3 regions of the Streptomyces sp. M41 genome follow, and region 1 is predicted to be linked to each of the others. Evidence: riboswitches for the same ligand, from Rfam matches in the RefSeq annotation. Region 1 holds a riboswitch; each other region holds the start of a gene.
The links. Region 1 has a riboswitch for cobalamin ahead of ACHBTE_RS15110 (ABC transporter substrate-binding protein). Riboswitches for the same ligand answer to the same signal wherever they lie in the genome.
Positions count from the first base shown of each region.

Region 2: another riboswitch for cobalamin. It lies ahead of metE (5-methyltetrahydropteroyltriglutamate--homocysteine S-methyltransferase); the one in region 1 lies ahead of ACHBTE_RS15110 (ABC transporter substrate-binding protein).
Region 3: another riboswitch for cobalamin. It lies ahead of ACHBTE_RS01015 (energy-coupling factor ABC transporter permease); the one in region 1 lies ahead of ACHBTE_RS15110 (ABC transporter substrate-binding protein).

Region 1 covers NZ_JBIMKE010000009.1:177,872-184,891, reverse strand. The annotation lists gene ACHBTE_RS15130 (cysteine synthase family protein) at 1-392, shown strand, start outside; gene ACHBTE_RS15125 (ATP-grasp domain-containing protein) at 389-1,648, shown strand; gene ACHBTE_RS15120 (MDR family MFS transporter) at 1,683-2,975, shown strand; gene ACHBTE_RS15115 (methyltransferase domain-containing protein) at 2,944-3,693, shown strand; cobalamin riboswitch at 3,784-3,967, shown strand; gene ACHBTE_RS15110 (ABC transporter substrate-binding protein) at 3,997-5,037, shown strand; gene ACHBTE_RS15105 (FecCD family ABC transporter permease) at 5,034-6,149, shown strand; gene ACHBTE_RS15100 (ABC transporter ATP-binding protein) at 6,146-6,970, shown strand.
Region 2 covers NZ_JBIMKE010000001.1:87,089-94,108, reverse strand. The annotation lists gene ACHBTE_RS00415 (short-chain fatty acyl-CoA regulator family protein) at 1-315, opposite strand, end outside; gene aceA (isocitrate lyase) at 736-2,019, shown strand; gene aceB (malate synthase A) at 2,181-3,779, shown strand; gene ACHBTE_RS00400 (3-hydroxybutyryl-CoA dehydrogenase) at 3,776-4,645, shown strand; cobalamin riboswitch at 4,856-5,080, shown strand; gene metE (5-methyltetrahydropteroyltriglutamate--homocysteine S-methyltransferase) at 5,249-7,020, shown strand, end outside.
Region 3 covers NZ_JBIMKE010000001.1:211,331-218,350, reverse strand. The annotation lists gene ACHBTE_RS01030 (LpqB family beta-propeller domain-containing protein) at 1-179, opposite strand, end outside; gene ACHBTE_RS01025 (M20/M25/M40 family metallo-hydrolase) at 185-1,489, opposite strand; gene ACHBTE_RS01020 (M55 family metallopeptidase) at 1,482-2,315, opposite strand; cobalamin riboswitch at 2,394-2,600, shown strand; gene ACHBTE_RS01015 (energy-coupling factor ABC transporter permease) at 2,630-3,343, shown strand; gene ACHBTE_RS01010 (energy-coupling factor ABC transporter substrate-binding protein) at 3,340-3,711, shown strand; gene cbiQ (cobalt ECF transporter T component CbiQ) at 3,718-4,467, shown strand; gene ACHBTE_RS01000 (energy-coupling factor ABC transporter ATP-binding protein) at 4,464-5,312, shown strand; gene ACHBTE_RS00995 (APC family permease) at 5,398-6,897, shown strand; gene ACHBTE_RS00990 (universal stress protein) at 6,899-7,020, shown strand, end outside.

The DNA of each region.
Region 1 (7,020 bases):
TCATCGCCGGTATCGGCTCGTCCATCGTGTTCGACAACGTCCGCCACCACCTCTACGACGCCCTGCACTGGATGGACTTCACCCACGCGATGTCCGGCGCCGTAGCCCTGCTGCGCGACCACGCCGTCTTCGCCGGGCTGTCCACCGGCACCGGGTACCTGGCCGCTGCCCACGAGTCCCGCCGCCACCCCGACCGGCTGCACCTGGTGATCGGCGCCGACACCGGGCACCGCTATGTGGAGCGCGTCTTCGCCCGGCACGCGGAGGCCCTGGACCCGGCCGGGCTCAAGCCGGTCGAGGTGTCCGGCCCCGAGGAGATGACCATGCCCTGGTCGACCATGTCATGGCGACGCACCCCCTGCCCGGCCGAGTGGCAGGAGCGTGCGGCGTGAGTGTGGTCTGCCTGGAGTCGCTCACCTTCGGACTCGGACACCTGGTACGCGCCGCGGACGCGCTCGGCGAACGACTGGTCCTGCTGACCCGTGACCCCTCCTACTACGCCTACGAGTTGCAGCGGCTGCCCACCGACGCCCTGGACGTCGTCGAGACCGACACGTTCGACGCGGAAGGCGTCGCCGGCCGGCTGCACCGGATCCCTCGCCTGCACGGTCTGATCAGCTCCACCGACACCTGGACCCTGGTCGGTGCCGATCTCACGGCCCGCTTCGGGCTGCCCGGCCTCGACGCGGACGTCCTGCGGCTGACCCGGGACAAGGCGGCCGTGCGCAACCGGCTGCACGCGGCCGGGCTGACGCGCGGGCGGGCCGTCGAGGTGACCGGCCTCGGAGCCGAGCGGCGGGAACCGGTGCTCAAGGAGGCAGGGTTGCCCGCGGTCCTGAAGGACACCGCGGGCACCGGCAGCCAGAACGTCTGGCTCGTGCGGACGGAAACGGAGCTGGACGCCGCCCTGGAGGAGACGGCCGGACGGCGCCTGACGGGGAGGCTGTTCGCGGAGCCGTACTTCGCCGGACCGGTGTACAGCGCGGAGACCCTGACATGGGCGGGGTGGACGCGGTTGCTGGGAGTCTCCAGCCGGCTGATGTCGCCGGAGCCGTACTTCCGGGAGGAGATCACCGCGTTCCCGGTGGCCTTCCCGGACGCTCGGCGGGCCTTTCTGGAGCGGTGGCTGGGCGAGGTGCTCGCCGCCATCGGGTACACCGACCGTTTCGCACACGTGGAGTTCGTGCTGGGCGCCGACGGCCCCGAGGTGGTGGAGATCAACCCTCGGATCGGAGGCGCCCTGGTGGGCGAGGGCCTGTGCCGAGCGCTCGGAGTCAACGTGTACGAGGCGATGATCGAGACCGCGCTCGGCCGCCGGCCCCGCCTGATGGACGCCGAACCGCCCGGTGGCCCGGCCGTGGCCTTCGTGCTCGGATACCCGGCCGCGCCCGGCGTGTTCACCGGTGTCGACGGGCTGGAGCGCATGGCGGATCTGCCGGGGTCACCGGCCTGGTATCCGGTCAAGCGGGTGGGCGAGCCCATCGAGCATCTGACGGACAGCCGAGGCTACGCGGGCATCGTCTACGCGGAGGCGGAGACCGCGGAACTGGCCACGCACCGCGCCGTGGCCGCCGCCAACACCGTGCGCGTGCGCACCGAGCCGTTCGTGCTCCCCGCCCCGGCAGACGGGCAGCCCCTCTGTGGCTGACCGCGTCGAGGGCGGGACGGGACTGCGGTCCGCGATGGCCATGCTCGACGGTCCGTTGCGCTTCCTGCTGCTCAGCTCGTTCCTGATTCCGCTCGGCAGTTTCATGGTCCTGCCGTTCATGTCCGTGTTCCTGCACGAACGGCTCGGCATGGGTCTGGGTGCGGTAGGCGTCGTACTGGCGGCGGCGTCCCTCGTGCAGTTCTCCGGTGGCATCGTCGGCGGCGCCCTCGCGGACAGGATCGGACTGCGCCGCACGATGCTGTGGGCGCTGATCGTGCGCACGGCCGGTTTCACGGGCCTGCTGCTGGCGCTGCGCTGGCCGCCCCTGGCCGTCGCGGCACTGATCCTCACGTGCTGCGGCGCCGCCCTGTACCTGCCCGCCAACAAGGCGTATCTGGTGCACGGTGTGGGCGAAGAACACCGCCCGGCGTTCCTGTCGGCCGGCAACGCCGCGCTCAACGCGGGCATGGCGGTGGGGCCGTTGGTCGCCGGGCCGTTCGTACTGTCCTCGCCCGGCTGGCTGTTCGTGGCCGTGACGGCGCTGTTCGTCCTCGTCACCGCGGGCCACGCCCGGCTGCCGGCTGCCGCCGGGGAGGGGCGGGCGGACGAAGGGGCAGCCGGGCGCGGCCTGTGGACCGGTGTGGCGGTCCTGCCCTTCGCCGCGAACGCGCTCGCGTTCTACCTGTACTTCCACTTCCAGCACTATGTGGCGGTGTACGCCGTCGAACGGGCCTCCAGCGAGTTCTACAGCCTCGTGCTGCTGCTCTGCTTCGCGCTGGTCATCGCCGTACAGCCGCCCGCGTCCGGGCTGATCCGGCGCATGCCGTACGCCCTGGCCCTCGCGGTCGGCTTCACGGGCCTGGGCGCCGGGCTGGCCGTCCTGGCGATCGGCACACGGCCGGCCCTGCTGGCGGGCGGGGCCCTCATCACCCTCGGCGACATCGTGCTGTTCCTCAAGAACGACCTGGAGGCGCTGCGCCGCAGCCCGTGCTCCGACGCCGTGGTCTTCGGCCGGCAACGGCTCGCCGCCGGGCTCGGAGCCTGCGCGAGCGGCGTGCTGGGCGGGCAGGTGTACGGCGTCTGTGAACGCGCCGGGAACACCGGCTGGTTCTGGCTGCTGGCCGCCGCGCAGTGCGTCCTGCTGCCCCCTCTGCTGCTGCCACTGTGCCGCCGCACAGCACGGCGGTCCGACTCCCACGGTGACGAACTCAGCGGCCGACCCGGCGACGACCAAGGAGCACTGACGCGGCATGACACAGAGCGACACGACACGAAGCGGCACGAAATCAAGCGGCGTGACACGAACGGGCGGGTTCCAGGACGATGACTTCTGGACGGAGTTCCACGACTTCCTGTTCTCGGCACAGCGCCACGAGCAGGCCGAGCAACTGCTGGGCACCTCTCCCCTGCTGTCCTTCCCGGCCGCGTCGCGGGTGCTGGATCTGTGCTGCGGGCCGGGGGTGTTCACCGTGCCGCTCGCCCGTCTCGGTCACGAGGTGACCGGGGTCGACCTGAGCCCGGCCATGCTGGACCGTGCACGCAAGCGGTCCGCCGACCTCGGTGCGCAGGTCACGTATGTGCAGGCCGACGCGCGGGAGTTCGAGGCGCCGGGCGCCTTCGACGTCGTCCTCAACCTGTTCACCTCCTTCGGCTATTTCGAGGACCCCGCCGACAACGCGCGGGTGCTGCGCACCATGCACACCTGCCTGGCCCCCGGCGGCACTCTCGTGCTGGACCTCGCGGGCAAGGAGCTGCTGGCCCGCAGGGTGACGCCGCCGAAGGTGGTGCGCCAGGGGGATGATGTGCTGGTGCAGACCGACACCGTGCTGGACGACTGGGCCCGGTTGCGCAGCGACTGGGTGCTGGTGCGTGGCGAGCGGGTCACCCGGGCCACGCTCGTGTGGTTCGTGTACAGCGCAGTGGAACTGCGGCGGATGGTGCGGGAGGCGGGGTTCGGCCGGGTGGAGGTCTTCGGCGGATTCGACGGCCGCCCCTATGACGCGGACGCCGAGCGGCTGGTGCTTCGGGCGGTCCGCGAGACATGACCGCTGATGGGGGCGTGCGGGCGGCTCGAGGGGTGTGAAGAGGCGCGGGGCGTGCGGGCGGGCGCGCACGCCCTTTTGACGCCGACGGCGGGGAACGTACTATCACCAGGTCATCGCCGCGACGGGACATCAGGAAGCCGGTGCGAATCCGGCACGGTCCCGCCACTGTGACCGGGGAGTGCACCCCTTCCGCACGCCACTGCGCACTGCGTGGGAAGGCAGGGGGAACAGCGATCCGGGAGTCAGGAAACTGGCCTGTCGCGGGCCCGATCCGAGGAGCGCGGACTCCCCAGGAGGCTCTACGTGTACGACGGTACGACCCGTCCCCCGCTGTTCACCCCTGCCCGCCGACGCCACGCCCTGCGCGCCACGGCCGCGGCCGTCGCCCTGGCGGCGACCCTGCTGACGGCCGGCTGCGGCTCGTCCGGCGAGGCGGCCCAGGATCCGAAGACCGCACCGTCGGCGGCGGGCTTCCCCGTCACCATCGACAACTGCGGCGTCGAGACGACGTACGACAAGCCGCCCTCCCGGGTCGTCACGATCCATCAGCACCCGGCGGAACTGATGCTCGCTCTCGGTCTGAAGGACCGCATGGTGGGCACCGCCTTCCCCGACTCGGCCGTCCTGCCCCGATGGCAGAAGGACTTCGCGGCGATCCCCGAACTGGCCGCGAAGGAACCGTCGTTCGAGAAGCTCCTGGACGCCGAGCCCGACCTGGTCTACGGCGGCTACGGCAGCGCCTTCGACGAGAACGAGGGCCGCTCCCGCAAGGCGTTCGCCGACGCGGGCATCGACACCTATCTCAACCGCGAGTACTGCGGCAAGAAGCAGGTGACGATGAAGGACACCTATGACGAGATCCGCACCATCGGCCGTATCTTCGGCATCTCCGAGCGCGCCGACAAGCTGGTGACCGACCTGAAGAGCGAGGTGGACAAGGCGTCCACGGCCGTCGAGGGCGAGAGCGACGTGCCCGTCTTCGTGTACGACAGCGGCGACAAGACGGCCTTCACCGCGGGCGGCAAGAGCCTGGGCACCGAACTGATCCGGCTGGCCGGCGGCAACAACGTCTTCGCCGACCTCGACGACGTCTTCGGCGACGTCTCCTGGGAGCAGGTCGTCGAACGAAAGCCCGAAGTCATCGCCATCTACGACTACGCCGACGCCGGCAGCGTCGAGCAGAAGAAGAAGTTCCTGCTCTCCCAGCCCGCCCTGGCGGATGTGCCGGCCGTCAAGAACAAGCGGTTCGTGGTGCTGCCGCTGACCGCGACCCTGGTCGGCGTCCGGTCCGCCTACGCGGTCGAGGACCTGGCCCGCGGGCTGCACCCCGAGAGCTTCCGGTGACGGCACCGACGAAGAGCACACCCTCCGGCCCGCTCGTCGGCCGCCCCCCGCGGGGCGGCAAGGGGGCGGGCCGGGGGAGCATGACCGTCGCCGTGGTGGTGCTCGCCGCCCTGCTCGTCCTGTCCGCCACCGCCGGCCTCGCCATCGGGTCGGTTCAGGTACCGCCCGGCCAGGTGTGGGGCATCGTGACACACACGCTGGGCGCCGGATGGACGGAGCCGGACTGGTCCCGGGCGCGCGAGACCATCGTGCTGGACGTGCGCGCCCCGCGCGTCCTGCTCGGGGCGGTGACCGGTGCCGGGCTCGCGGTGGTCGGCACCGCCATGCAGGCGCTGATCCGCAATCCGCTCGCGGAGCCCTATCTGCTGGGGGTGTCCTCCGGGGCGTCCCTCGGCGCGGTCTCGGTGATCGTGTTCGGAGCCTCGCTGTTCGGGCCCGTGTCCCTGTCGGTGGCCGCGTTCGTCGGCGCGCTGGGGGCACTGATGCTCGTCTACGCCACCGCGCGTACCGGCGGCCGGATCACGTCCGTGCGTCTGGTGCTGTCCGGCGTGGCGATCGCTGCGGTGCTCACCGCGGTGCTGGACCTGCTGCTGCTCACGACCGACCGGGGCAACGAGGCCCGCGCCGTCCTCGCCTGGACGCTGGGCGGACTCGGCGGCGTGAACTGGGGCACGCTGTGGCTGCCGAGCGCGGCCATGCTGCTGGGCATCGGCGTCCTTCTCGTACAGGCCCGCAATCTGAACCTGCTGCTGGCGGGCGAGGAGGCCGCCACCACCATGGGACTGGACGTGGCCCGGTTCCGCGGTCGTATGTTCGTGCTGCTCTCCCTGGTCACCGGCGTGCTGGTCGCGGCGGCCGGGCCGATCGGCTTCGTCGGCCTGATGCTGCCGCACATCGTGCGCCTGTTCGTCGGCGGCGATCACCGCCGCGTCCTGCCGACGGCGGCGCTCGGTGGTGCGGTCTTCCTCATCTGGGCCGACATCGCCGCACGCACCGTCGCCGCACCCGTCGAGATCCCTGTGGGCGTGCTCACCGCGCTGTGCGGCGGGCCGTTCTTCCTGTGGCTGATGCGCCGGGACGCCCGGCGGGCCACCGACCGAGGAGTGGCATGACCGCGACCGAACTCGTCGTCGACGGCCTCACGCTCACCGCCGGCGCGCACCGCCTCGTGCGGGACGTCTCGCTCGTGGCCCGGCCGGGCGAGGTGATCGGTCTGGTCGGCCCCAACGGCAGCGGCAAGTCCAGCCTGCTGCGCGCCGTCTACCGCGTCCTTCGCCCCGCCGGCGGCCAGGTCCTGGTCGACGGCACCGACGCCTGGCGGCTTCCCGTACGGCAACTGGCCCGCACCGTGGCGGCGGTGGTCCAGGAACCGGGTGCCGACTTCGACCTGACGGTCCGCGAGGTCGTCGCCATGGGCCGCACACCCCACAAGCGCCTCCTCGACGGAGACACCCCCGAGGACGCCGAGCTCATAGACAGGGCGCTCACGGCCGTGGACGCCGCCGATCTGGCCGACCGTCCCTTCGACCGCCTCTCCGGCGGTGAACGCCAGCGGGCGCTCATCGCCCGCGCGCTCGCCCAGCAGCCCTCCCTCCTGGTCCTCGACGAGCCCACCAACCACCTCGACATACGCCATCAACTGGAGGTCCTCGGCACGCTGCGCCGTCTGCCGGCCACGGTTGTGGTGGCCCTGCACGACCTCAACCTGGCCGCGTACTACTGCGACCGGCTCTACCTGCTGCGGGCCGGCCGGGTCGCCGCCTCGGGTCCGCCCTCCGAGATCCTCACGCCCCGCCTGCTGGCGGAGGTGTACGGGGTGGCGAGCGAGGTGGCCGTCCATCCCAGCACGGGCGCTCCCCAGGTGACCTTCCTCCCCTCAGAGTCGCCGGCGGGCACACAGCTGGCGGTCGAGGCGGACCAGCCCGTCACATGACGGGCGCCCCTCCTTCGGCGGACGCTTGCGTGCGCGCCGCCGGGGAGGCA
Region 2 (7,020 bases), on a different contig from region 1:
CGCGACGGCGGGCATGCGCGAGGCCAGTTCCGCGAGGTCGGTGGGCGACACGCGGGACTCGGTGATCTCCCCCGCCAGCGCCTCGCGCAGGTCCGCCACGAGCCGGGTCGTGTCGCGCTCGGAGAAGAAGTTCGGGTCGACACCGAAGGTCTCCGTGAGCCGGAACAGCACCGGCACGGTCAGGGGACGGGAGTCGTGCTCCATCTGGTTCAGATAGCTCGGCGAGATCCCGAGGACGCGGGCCAGCTCCGCCTGGCTCATCCGGCGTTCCTCGCGCAGCCTGCGCAGCCGCGCGCCCGCATAGGTCTTGCTCACCCGCGCTCCTTCACGCTCCCCGCGCTCTCCTGGGGCCGCTCTCTCGTGCCCGCTCCCCGGTGGCGGTTTCGGCCAGCGTACGCGAGAACTCCCCACCGCGACCCTTCGCAAGGTTGGCAAAACGCGATCAGAAGATTCGCAAGACTTGGCAAGCATCCACGGTTGATGGCACTCAGTGCCAGTGCCAGAGTGTGAGTGCGGCCCGCCGGACCCGGCAGACACCGCCCGGAACCGGGGCGCGATTCATGCCCTGACGTCGGAGATCCCGGCAAACGGCGGCTACCTCTACCGGCAGCATTGCTCACCTTCCCCACTCGGGGTAACGGCGGGCCGCACCACAGAAACGACACGCAGTGCCACCCACCGCCGAGGGCGGTACGGCATTGGCATCCGCGACAGACCGAGGAGACGGTGACAGTCATGGCAGACGCGAGGACTCAGGCGGCCGAGGAGCTGGTTCAGCGCTGGGCCACCGACCCCCGGTGGAAGGGCATCGAGCGCACCTACAGCGCCGAGGACGTCGTCCGGCTCTCCGGCAGCGTCCGTGAGGAGCACACCCTGGCCCGGCGCGGGGCCGAGCGGCTGTGGCGCCAGCTGCACGAGCTCGACTACGTCCACGCGCTCGGCGCGCTGACTGGTGGCCAGGCGGTGCAGCAGGTCAAGGCCGGGCTCCAGGCGATCTACCTGTCCGGCTGGCAGGTCGCCGCCGACGCCAACCAGGCCGGGCACACCTACCCCGACCAGAGCCTGTACCCGGCCAACTCGGTGCCGCAGGTGGTGCGCCGGATCAACAACGCGCTGCTGCGCGCCGACCAGATCGCCACCGCCGAGAACGCGGGCGACACCACCGACTGGCTGGCGCCGATCGTCGCGGACGCCGAGGCCGGTTTCGGCGGCCCGCTCAACGCCTTCGAGCTGACCAAGGGCATGATCGCGGCCGGCGCGGCCGGCATCCACTACGAGGACCAGCTCGCCTCCGAGAAGAAGTGCGGCCACCTCGGCGGCAAGGTCCTCGTCCCGACCTCGCAGCACATCCGCACCCTCAACGCGGCCCGCCTCGCGGCCGACATTGCCGACACACCCACGGTGATCATCGCGCGTACCGACGCGCTGGCCGCCAACCTCATCACGAGCGACGTCGACGAGCGCGACGCCGAGTTCGTGACCGGCGAGCGCACGGCGGAGGGCTTCTACCGGGTGCAGAACGGCATGGCGCCGGTCATCGCCCGCGGCCTGGCCTACGCCCCGTACGCCGACCTGATCTGGGTCGAGACCGGCACCCCGGACCTCGCCCAGGCCCGCGAGTTCGCCGAGGCCATCCACGCCCAGTACCCGGACCAGATGCTGGCCTACAACTGCTCGCCTTCGTTCAACTGGAAGGCCGCGCTGGACGACGACCAGATCGCCAAGTTCCAGCGTGAACTGGGCGCCATGGGCTACAAGTTCCAGTTCATCACGCTGGCCGGCTTCCACTCCCTCAACCACGGCATGTTCGACCTGGCCCGCGGTTACGCCGATCACGGCATGACCGCCTACGTCGACCTGCAGGAGAAGGAGTTCGCCGCGCAGGCGCAGGGCTTCACCGCCGTCAAGCACCAGCGCGAGGTCGGCACCGGCTACTTCGACCTGGTCTCCACCGCCGTCAACCCCGCTTCCTCCACCACCGCGCTGGCCGGCTCCACGGAAGAAGAGCAGTTCCACTAGGCCGGTTCGTCGGCCGCGGGTGCGGCCGTACCTCGGCCGAACCGGCCGCCCGTGGCCGGGCATCCCGCGTTGCCCGGCCCCACCGGTCGAGCGGGGGGCCGAACGACCGTCTCCGTCCGCCCCTCCGCTCCCACCCTCGCTCCGTCCCTCAGGAGAGCCCGATGTCCACCACCGCACTGACCCACCGTGTCCGTGTCCTCGCCGCTCCCGGTCACCGGCACGACGAGATCCTCACGCCCGCCGCCCTCGACTTCGTCGGCCATCTGGCCGCCGCCTTCTCCGAGCGCCGCCGGGACCTCATGAAGGAGCGCCGCAGGCAGGTGCTGCGGCTGGCATCGGGCTCCCCGCTCGACTTCCCCATGGTCACCTCCGCCGTCCGCGCCGACCCGACCTGGCAGGTCGCGCCGCCCGCGCCCGGCCTGACCGACCGCCGCGTCGAGATCACCGGCCCCCCGGACCGCCGTATGGCCGTCAACGCGCTCAACTCCGGCGCCAAGGTCTGGATGGCGGACTTCGAGGACGCCACCGCCCCGCTCTGGGACAACGTCGTCGGCGGGCAGCTCACCCTGCTCGACACCATCGAGCGCCGGATCGACTTCACGTCCGCGGAAGGCAAGGAGTACCGGCTCGGCGAGAGCGACCAGCTCGCCACGATCATGGTGCGGCCGCGCGGCTGGCACCTCGACGAGGAGCACCTGGAGTTCGAGGGGGGCCCGGTTCCCGCCGCGCTGGTCGACTTCGGCCTGTACTTCTTCCACTGCGCCCAGCGGCAGATCGACGCCGGGTACGGCCCGTACTTCTACCTGCCGAAGCTGGAGAACCGCTACGAGGCCCGGCTGTGGAACGACATCTTCGTCCTGGCCCAGGAACTCCTCGGCATCGCGCGCGGCACGATCCGCGCCACCGTCCTGATCGAGACGCTCACTGCCGCTTTCGAGATGGAGGAGATCCTCTACGAGCTGCGTGAGCACAGCGCGGGTCTCAACGCGGGCCGTTGGGACTACCTGTTCAGCCTGATCAAGACCTTCGGTCACCGCACCGACTTCCTTCTCCCCGACCGGGCGAAGGTGACGATGACCGCCCCCTTCATGCGCGCCTACACCGAACTCCTGGTCCGCACCTGCCACAAGCGCGGCGCCCACGCCATCGGCAGCATGTCCGCCGAGGTGCCCGGCAAGGACCCGGCCGCCAACGAGGCGGCGCTCGCCAAGGTCCGCCTCGACAAGGAGCGCGAGGCCGAGGACGGTTTCGACGGGTCGTGGGTGGCCCACCCGGGCCTGGTGTCCGTCTGCCGTGAGGTGTTCGACGGGGTCCTCGCCGAGCGGCCGCACCAGCTCGACCGCACCCGCGACGACGTCGAGGTGACCGCGGCCGACCTGCTGTCCGTGCGACGGATCAGCGGACCGCCGACCGCCGAAGGCGTGCGCACCAACATCGCCGTCGCGCTGCGTTACTTCGCCGCCTGGCTGCGCGGCCAGGGCGCCGTGGCCCTGTACGACCTGATGGAGGACGCGGCCACCGCCGAGATCGCCCGCGTGCAGATCTGGCAGTGGCTGCGTCACCGGGTCATCGACCGGGAGACGGTACTGCGGCTGCTCGACGACGAGATCGTCGCGCTCGGCGCCGAGTACCCCTGGGCGCCCGTCGACGAGATCCGCGCCCTGTTCGAACGGACCGCGCTGGCGGGCGAGTTGCCGCTGTTCTTCACCCCGGACGCCTACAGCCGTCACCTGGTGAAGCGGGCGGAGGCCGGAGCATGAGCGGGAACATCACGCGCGTCGGCGTGGTCGGCGGCGGGCAGATGGGCGCCGGAATCGCCGAAGTGTGCGCACGGGCCGGACTCGACACCGTGGTCTGCGAAGTGGACGCGGTCGCGGCCCGCGCCGCCCGGGACCGGATCGCGGCGTCGCTGGAGCGCGCGGTGCGCCGCGGCAAACTGGAGGAGTCCGCCGCACAGGACACGCTCGCCCGCATGGTCTTCACCGGCAGCCTGGACGACCTCGCCGACCGGCAGCTCGTCGTCGAGGCCGTCATCGAGAACCCAGATGCGAAGGCCGAGATCTTCGCCGCCCTTGACAAGATCGTCGAGGCGGAGGACGCGATCCTGGCGACCAACACCTCCTCCCTGCCGATCATGCGGCTCGGCATGGCGACCAGCCGGGCGGACCGGGTCGTGGGGCTCCACTTCTTCAACCCGGTGCCGGTGCTGCCGCTGGTGGAGGTGGTGACCTCCCTGCACACGTCCCCGGAGACGGTCACCACCGTGCAGGACTTCGCCACCGGACTGCTCGGCAAGACAGTGATCCACTCCCGGGACCGGGCGGGATTCGTCGTCAACGCCCTGCTGATCCCGTACCTCCTGTCGGCGGTCCGGATGGCGGAGTCCGGCTTCGCCACCGCCGCCGATATCGACACGGGCATGGAGCTGGGCTGCGCCCACCCCATGGGCCCGCTGAAGCTCGCCGACCTCATCGGCCTGGACACCGTCGCCTCGATCGCCGAGTCCCTGTACGACGAGTTCCGTGAGCCGCTCTACGCCCCGCCGCCGCTGCTCCAGCGGATGGTGGAGGCGGGACTCCTCGGCCGGAAGACGGGCCGCGGGTTCCACACCTACGACCAGGACTGAGGGCCTGGTACGACGCGGGCTGAGGGGCCCGCGGGCCGCAGGGATGAGGGTCCCGCGCGGCGAGAACAGGGGAAGGGCGGGAAGCGCGAGTGCGGCGCTTCCCGCCCTCCTGCGTCCCGGCCTCCGCGTTCCCGCACCCCGTGTTCCCGTGACCCACCTCACACCATCCGGATAGTGGACGACCTGCTCTGCTCAGATGCGACACCCCGTAGGCTGGCCTGCGCAGCTGGTTCGCCCCGTCCGCCAGGCGGGATGCGTCGTAAGAGGGAACCCGGTGGGAATCCGGGACTGCCCCGCAGCGGTGAGCGGGAACGACCGCCGTCATACGCACTGGGTCCGACGTACCGGGCCTGGGAAGCGACGGCCAGTAGATGTCCTCCGTCACGGAGGGCGTGCCCGCGAGTCCGAAGACCTGCCAACTGCCCGTGCGCGGACCATTCCGTGCGCGGCATCCCGGTGACCTCGAGGGCGGGTCGGCGTACATACCAGACGGACGAACCGTGCCTTTGCCGCGCACGCTCCGGTCCGTCCGGTTTCGTCACCCCTTCGCGCTCTCGTCCCGTCGCCGGGATCTCAGGGATTCATCTCGCGAAGGAGATCTCCGTGACCAGCAAGCCCGCAGCCGCGGCAACACGGTCCACCGTGTACGGCTACCCCCGCCAGGGACAGAACCGGGAACTGAAGAAGGCGATCGAGGGCTACTGGAAGGGCCGCGTCACCGCGGACACCCTCCGCTCCACTGCCGCCGACCTGCGCCGTACCAACTGGCAGCAGCTGGCCGAGGCCGGCATCGACGAGGTCCCCACCGGTGACTTCTCGTACTACGACCACGTCCTGGACACCACCGTCATGGTCGGCGCGATCCCCGAGCGCCACCGGGACGCCGTCACGGCCGACACCCTCGACGGCTACTTCGCCATGGCGCGCGGCACCCAGGACGTGGCGCCGCTGGAGATGACCAAGTGGTTCGACACGAACTACCACTACCTGGTGCCGGAGCTGGGCCCGGACACCGTCTTCACGGCCGACTCGGCCAAGCAGGTCGCCGAACTCAAGGAAGCCCTCGCCCAGGGCCTGACCGCCCGCCCCGTCCTGGTCGGCCCGGTCACCTACCTGCTGCTCGCCAAGCCCGCCCCCGGCGTGGCCGCGGACTTCGAGCCGCTCACCCTGCTGGACCGCCTGCTGCCGGTGTACGCCGAGGTCCTCGCCGACCTGCGCGCCGCCGGCGCCGAATGGGTCCAGATCGACGAACCCGCCCTCGTCCAGGACCGCACCCCGGCCGAGCTGAACGCCGCCGAGCGCGCCTACCGTGATCTCGGCGCCCTCACCGACCGGCCGAAGCTGCTGGTCGCCTCGTACTTCGACCGGCTCGGCGACGCCCTGCCCGTCCTGGCCAAGGCACCGGTCGACGGCCTCGCCCTGGACTTCACCGAGTCCGCCGCCGCCAACCTCGACGCGCTCGCCGCCGTCGGCGGACTGCCCGGCAAGCGCCTGGTCGCCGGCGTGGTCAACGGCCGCAACATCTGGGTCAACGACCTCGAGAAGTCCCTCGCCACGCTCGGCACCCTGCTCGGGCTGGCCGACCGCGTCGACGTGTCGTCCTCCTGCTCCCTCCTCCACGTGCCGATCGACACGGCCCTGGAGCGGGACATCGAGCCGCAGATCCTGCGCTGGCTGGCCTTCGCCAAGCAGAAGACCGCCGAGATCGTCACCCTCGCCAAGGGCCTCGCCCAGGGCACGGGCGCGATCACCGCCGAACTCGCCGCCAACCGGGCCGACCTGGCCTCCCGCGCGGGCTCGCCGATCACCCACGACCCGGCCGTGCGCGCCCGTACCGCCGCCGTCACCGAGGCCGACGCCCGCCGCTCCCAGCCGTACGCCGAGCGGGCCACCGCCCAGCGCGCCCATCTCGGCCTTCCCCTGCTGCCGACCACCACCATCGGCTCCTTCCCGCAGACCGGCGAACTGCGCACCGCACGCGCCGACCTGCGCGGCGGGCGGACCGACACGGCCGGCTACGAGGAGCGCATCAAGGCCGAGATCCAGGAAGTCATCTCCTTCCAGGAGAAGACCGGGATCGACGTCCTCGTGCACGGCGAGCCCGAACGCAACGACATGGTCCAGTACTTCGCCGAGCAGCTCACCGGCTTCCTCGCCACCCAGCACGGCTGGGTCCAGTCCTACGGCACCCGCTACGTCCGTCCGCCGATCCTGGCCGGCGACATCTCCCGCCCCGAACCGATGACGGTGCGCTGGACGACGTACGCCCAGTCCCTCACCTCCCGCCCGGTCAAGGGCATGCTCACCGGACCGGTCACCATGCTCGCCTGGTCCTTCGTCCGCGACGACCAGCCCCTCGGCGACACCGCCCGCCA
Region 3 (7,020 bases), on a different contig from region 1:
TCGGCCCGGCGCCGCACCAGCGTGCGCCGGCCGCCCTCCGTGGGCCGTGGCTCGGTCCACCACGCCTCTTCTCCGACGAAACCCACGTACTCGGGGTGCCCGTCGTGTGCCGCGGCGAGCGCCGCGTCGATGGGCGAGGGCCAGGAGCCGTACGCCAGTGTCCGCACTGTCTTCCCCACCTCGTCTAGGCAGTCCGCAGGAAACGGTCGAGTACCCGGACGCCGAAGTGCAGCGCCTCGACGGGCACCCGCTCGTCGACGCCGTGGAACATGGCGCCGTAGTCGTAGCCCTCCGGCAGCTTCAACGGGGAGAAGCCGTAGCCGGTGATGCCCAGCCGGGAGAACTGCTTGGCGTCCGTGCCGCCGGGCATGCAGTACGGCACCACGTGCCCCTCGGGCGCGAACTCCTCGACGGCGGCGCGCATCCGGGCGTACGTCGGCGAGTCCACGGGCGCCTGGAGGGCCACCTCGCGGTGCTGGAACTCCCAGTCCACGTCCGCACCGGTGAGCCGGTCGAGGGTGGCGCGGAACTCGTCCTCGCCACCCGGGAGATACCGTCCGTCGATGTGGGCGACCGCCTCCCCCGGGATCACGTTGACCTTGTAACCCGCCTCCAGCATGGTCGGGTTGGCGCTGTTGCGGACGGTCGCCTCGACGAGCCCGGCCGCCGGGCCCAGCTTCTCCAGCAGCCGGTCCACGTCACCGAGGTCGGTCTCCAGGCCGTACAGCGCGGCGAGTTCGACGAGGGCGGCGCGGACCGTGGGGGTCAGCCTCAGCGGCCATTCGTGGTCGCCGATCCGGGTGACGGCGGCGGCGAGACGGGTCACCGCGTTCTCCTTGTTGGGCCGGGACCCGTGCGCGGCCCGTCCCCGGGCGGTGAGCCGGAGCCAGCCGGTGCCGCGTTCCCCGGCCGCGATGGGGTAGATCTGCCGTCCGCCGCCGTCGTGGAAGGTGAAGGCGCCGGACTCGCCGATGCCCTCGGTGCACCCCTCGAACAGCCCGGCATGCCGGTCGGCGAGGAACCCGGAGCCGTCCTCGGCGCTCGCCTCCTCGTCGGCGGTGAACGCGATCACGACGTCGCGCCGGGGCCGTACGCCCTGCCGTGCCCAGGCCCGTACGACGGCCAGGATCATCGCGTCCATGTTCTTCATGTCGACGGCGCCCCGGCCCCAGACGACCCCGTCCCGGATCTCCCCGGAGAAGGGGTGCACGCTCCACTCGGCGGCCTGGGCGGGCACCACGTCGAGGTGACCGTGGACGAGCAGTGCGTCCGCCGACGGGTCGCCGCCCTCGACGCGGGCCACGACGTTCGTACGTCCCGGGGTGCGCTCCAGCAGGGTGGGCTCCAGGCCCGCCTCGGCCAGCCGCGCGGCGGCGTACTCGGCGGCGGGGCGCTCCCGGCAGTCCCCGCCGCCGCGGTTGGTGGTGTCGATGCGGATGAGGTCGGAGGTGAACGTGCCGACCTCGTCCAGTGCCTGCTGGTCAGCCATACTGCTCCTCCACCGCTGCCGAGGCGATCGTGGTCACTGCCTTGAAGGTACGGATTCCCTCGTACATGCGCTCGGTCGTGTACGCCACCTTCCGCTCCCCGATCCGTTCCACACCCGGGACTACGGTGACGGCCATGGCCAGATGCTCGGCGTCGAACTCGACGGCGACCGTGAACGGGCCGCCCGCGAGCGGTTCCTGACGAACCGCCAGCGCGGCCGCCCGCTCGGCCGCAGCGCGGATGTCGGCCGCGGTCCTGCCCGGCGTACGGCACACCGCCGCGTACCGCGAGACATGGTCCTTCACGGCGACCTTCAGTGCCTCGGGCGCGTACCCGAGCGCGTCCTCGCAGGCCAGGTCGTCGCCGGTGACGAGCACGACGGGGACGCCGTGCTCGGCGGCGACATGCGTGTTCAGCAGTCCCTCGCTTGCCCGGACGTCGTTCAGCCACACCCCTGTGATCTGGTTCGCCAGGTAGGTGTGCGCCAGAACACCCTCCATGCCGGCGCCCGTGTGATAGCCGACGAACGCGATGCCGTCCACGTCCCCGTGCTGGACGCCCTCGACCATGGAGAGCTCCTTGTGCCGGCCGGTGAGCATCTCGGCCCGCTCGTCCAGCCGTTCGAGCAGAAGATTGCGCATCGACCAGTGCGCCTCGTTGATGACGACGGCGTCGGCGCCCCCGTCGAAGAAGCCCCGCACGGCGGCATCGACGTCCGAGGTGAACATCCCCCGGCACCGCTCCCACTGCGGAGTCCCGGGCAGCACATCGCCCGGCCAGGTCACGCCGGTGGCGCCCTCCATGTCGGCGCTGATGAGGATCTTCATGCTCCGTCACGTTACGCGCCGATGGGGAGACTCGCCATGAAGCGGGCGAACGCCACTTTCACGCCCCCGAGGCGCGCTTGTCAGCCACCCTGTCCTGGCACTACTGTCACCACGCCTTGGTGAACGGGAAATCCGGTGTGATGCCGGTGCGGCCCTCGCCACTGTGAATCGGGAAGTCCGGCTCCAGCCCCTGCGGGCAGCCACTGGGTCTTCGGACCCGGGAAGGCGGAGCACGGGCGGTGGTACCCGTCAGCCAGGAGACCGGCCGGGGCGCGTCAACCATCCACGAGGTGCTGGAGAGGGTCTGCTGAGCCATGCACATAGCCGAGGGTTTCCTGCCTCCGGCGCACGCGGTCGCCTGGGGCGTCGCGTCCGCGCCCTTCGTAGTCCACGGAGTCCGTTCACTCACCCGTGAGGTCAGGGAGCACCCGGAGAGCACCCTGCTCCTCGGCGCCTCCGGAGCCTTCACGTTCGTCCTGTCCGCGCTGAAGCTGCCCTCGGTGACCGGCAGCTGCTCCCACCCCACCGGCACAGGGCTCGGCGCCATCCTGTTCCGGCCACCGATCATGGCGGTGCTGGGCACCATCACCCTGCTCTTCCAGGCCCTGCTGCTCGCGCACGGCGGTCTGACCACGCTCGGCGCCAACGTGTTCTCGATGGCGATCGTCGGGCCCTGGGCGGGATACGCCATCTACAGACTGCTGCGGCGCTACGACGTGCCGCTGATGGTCGCCGTCTTCTTCGGGGCGTTCGTCGCGGACCTGTCCACCTACTGCGTGACCAGCGTCCAGCTGGCGCTCGCCTTCCCCGACCCGAGCAGCGGGTTCCTGGGCGCGCTCGGCAAGTTCGGTTCCATCTTCGCGGTCACGCAGATCCCGCTCGCGGTGAGCGAGGGCCTCCTCACGGTGCTCGTCATGCGGCTGCTGGTGCAGTCCAGCAAGGGCGAACTGACCCGGCTGGGCGTGTTCCTCACCAAGAAGCAGTCCCGGACCCGGTCCGAGACCGAGACCGAGGCGGTGGCCCGATGAACAAGAACACGAAGATCAACGCCCTGCTGCTGCTCGTCGTGGCCGCGCTCGCCGTGCTGCCGCTCGCCTTCGGTCTCGGCGATCACAAGGAGGAGCCGTTCGCGGGCGCCGACGCGGAGGCGGAGACCGCGATCACCGAGATCAAGCCGGACTACGAGCCCTGGTTCACCCCGCTGTACGAGCCGCCGTCCGGTGAGATCGAGTCCGCCCTGTTCGCCCTCCAGGCCGCGCTCGGCGCCGGTGTCCTCGCCTACTACTTCGGTGTGCACCGGGGACGGCGCCAGGGTGAGCAGCGGGCGCTTACGCGGGTGGGGGACACGTCGGGCACGGCCGGTGACGCCGAGGAGAAGACGACCGAGAGGGCCTGACCTCTCGTGCTGCCGATCGACGCGGCGGCGCACAGCAGTCGCTGGCGCCGCCGTCACCCCGTGGACAAGGCCGTTCTCGGGCTGGGTCTCACCGTGCTCGCGATCTCGCTGCCGCCCTGGCCGGGCGCGGCCCTGGTGCTGGTGGCCTCCCTCGCGGTGCTGCTCGGGCCGGCGGGCGTGCCCGGGCGCCGGCTGTGGCGGGCGTACCGCGTGCCGCTTGGCTTCTGCGTCACGGGCGCGGTGACGCTGCTCGTGCAGGTCGGCGGGCCGGACGGTTTCGTGTCCCTCGCCGACGACGGTCCGCTGCGGGCCGGCGAGCTGTTGCTGCGTACCTCGGCCGCCTCGCTCGGGGTGCTGCTGTTCGCCTTCACCACCCCGATGTCCGATCTGCTGCCCCGTCTGGTCACGGCGGGGGTGCCCGCGCCCGTCGTCGACGTGGCGCTGGTGACGTACCGCATGAGCTTTCTGCTTCTGGACTCCGTGCGCCGCATCCGGGACGCCCAGGCGGCTCGGCTCGGCCACATGAGCCGGGCCGCGCAGTGGCGTTCCCTGGCCGGGCTCGGCGCCATCGCCTTCGTGCGGGCGTTCGACCGGGCCACCCGGCTCCAGGCCGGGCTCGCCGGACGCGGATACGACGGCACCCTGCGCGTCCTGGTGCCCGAGGCCCGGGTCTCCGTCCGTTTCACAGCCGCGAGTTGTGTCCTGCTGGCGGCGCTGGCCGCCCTCACCCTCGTACTGGAAAGGGCCCTGCCATGAGCGAGCCCACCGCCCTGGTCACCCTGCGGGGCGCCTCCTACGCCTACGAGGACGGCCCCCTGGTCCTCAGCGGCCTCGACTTCGATGTGCACGAGGGGCGCGCGCTGGCGCTGCTCGGCCGCAACGGCACCGGCAAGACCACGCTGATGCGGCTGCTCAGCGGCGGACTGCGCCCGCAGGAGGGCCGGTTGGCGGTGGAGGGTGTGCCGGTCCGCCATGACCGCAAGGGGCTGACCCGGCTGCGGACGACCGTCCAGCTGGTGGTGCAGGACCCGGACGACCAGCTCTTCGCGGCGTCCGTCGCCCAGGACGTGTCCTTCGGCCCGCTGAACCTCTCCCTGCCCGACCCGGAGGTGCGGGCACGGGTCGACGAGGCCCTCGCCGCCCTGGACATCACGGCGCTGGCCGACCGGCCCACGCATCTGCTGTCGTACGGGCAGCGCAAGCGCACCGCCATCGCGGGAGCCGTCGCGATGCGGCCCCGGGTGCTGATCCTCGACGAGCCGACCGCCGGCCTCGACCCCGACGGCCAGGAACGCCTGCTCGCCACCCTCGACGGGCTCCGGGCCAGCGGCACGACCGTGGTGATGGCCACACATGACGTCGATCTCGCCCTGCGCTGGGCGGACGACGTGGCGCTGCTGACACCGTCCGGCGTACGCACCGGCCCCGCGGCCACCATGCTGGCCCGCACCGACCTCCTTCAGCAGGCGGGGCTGCGGCTGCCCTGGGGCATCGCGGCCTCCGAGGTGCTGCGCGCACACGGGCTGCTGGACGACACGGCACCCGGCCCGCGCAGCCCGGACGAACTGGCGGCCCTGGCCGTACGAAGCGCACACGGGTGATACATCCCGCGACCGGACGGCCAAGACACGGCGGGCTGCTCGCTTCCCTGTTTCATGAGGTCGTACCCGACCGAAGCGAGGGAGCATGGCGGAAGGCACCGCGGACACCCAGCCACCCAAGGGCCTGAAGGCCGATGCGATCGGGTTCGTCGACGCACTGGTCATCGGGCTCAACGCCACGTCGCCCGCGTACTCGCTGGCCGCGGCCATCGGCCCGGTCGTGGCGCTGGTGGGAGTCTACGCGCCGGGCGTCATGCTCGCGTCGTTCGTGCCCATGCTGCTGATCGCATCGGCGTTCTACTACCTCAACAAGGTCGACCAGGACTGCGGGACGACGTTCTCCTGGGTCACGCGGGCGATGGGCCCCTGGGCGGGCTGGCTCGGCGGTTGGGCCATCGCCATGACCGGCGTCCTGGTGGTGGGCTCGCTGGCGGACGTCGCGGTGACCTTCGCCCTGCTCGCCGTCGGCCTGGACAGCTGGGTCGAGAACGAGTTCGTGCGCGAGCTGCTGACGGTGCTGCTCATCCTGGTGATGACAGCAGTGTGTGTCATCGGCACCGAGGTGTCGGCCAGGGTGCAGAACGTGCTCATCCTCGCGCAGGTGGCGTGTCTGCTCGCGTTCGCGGTGGTCGCCATCTACCGGGTCTACGCCGACACCGGCACGCTCGACTCCGTCGAACCGTCCTTCAGCTGGCTGGATCCCTTCGGGGCCGGCGGCGCCGAACTGACGGCGGGTCTGCTGCTCGGGGTGTTCATCTACTGGGGCTGGGAGTCGGCGGTCAACCTCACCGAGGAGGTCGAGAACTCCGCCACCGCTCCGGGCAAGGCGGCCGTGTGGTCGACGGTCATCCTGCTGGTGACCTATGTGGCGGTCGCCATCGCGGTCGTGGCCTACGCCGGGCCGGCGTTCCTGGCCGAGAACGCCGAGGAGGAGGAGTTCATCTTCGCGCTGCTCGCGGACGAGGCGATGGGCACCTGGGACTGGGTGGTGCTGCTCGCGGTGTCGACCTCCGGGCTGGCCTCGACCCAGACGACGATCATCCCGGCCTCCCGCACCGCGCTGTCCATGGCCCGCCGGCACGCCCTGCCGGCCCACTTCGGCCACATCCACCCACGGTTCCGCACTCCGGACGTGAGCACGTGGTGGGTCGCCGGCATCGCCATCGCCTGGTACATCGTCGTCCGGCAGATCAGCGAGAACGCCCTCTTCGACTCCCTGACCGCGCTGTCGCTGCTGATCGCGTTCTACTACGCGCTCACCGGCCTGGCCTGCGCCGTCTACTATCGCCGCCATCTCACCGAGAGCCTGCACCACTTCGTGCTCATCGGCCTCGGCCCCCTGGTCGGCGCCGGGCTGCTGGTCTGGCTGCTGGTCGAGTCGATCGGCGACATGGCCGATCCCGAGAACTCCTACAGCGGCGTCTCCTGGTTCGGGCTCGGGCCCCCACTGGTCATCGGTATCGGCATCGCCCTGGCCGGCGTGATCCTCATGGTCGTGTGGCGTCTGATGGCGCCCGCCTTCTGGTCGGAACGCCCGGAGGTCGCCGACCCCGAACTCGTCCACGGCGACAAGAAGGAGGACTGAGATGTCGGTCGTTCTCGGGTATGACGAGTCCCCGGGCGCGGTGCGCGCCCTGCACGTCGCCATCGAGGTCTCGGCGGCGTTCGGGGAGCCGCTGGTGCTGGTCTACGGCGTCGCGGCCCCGGG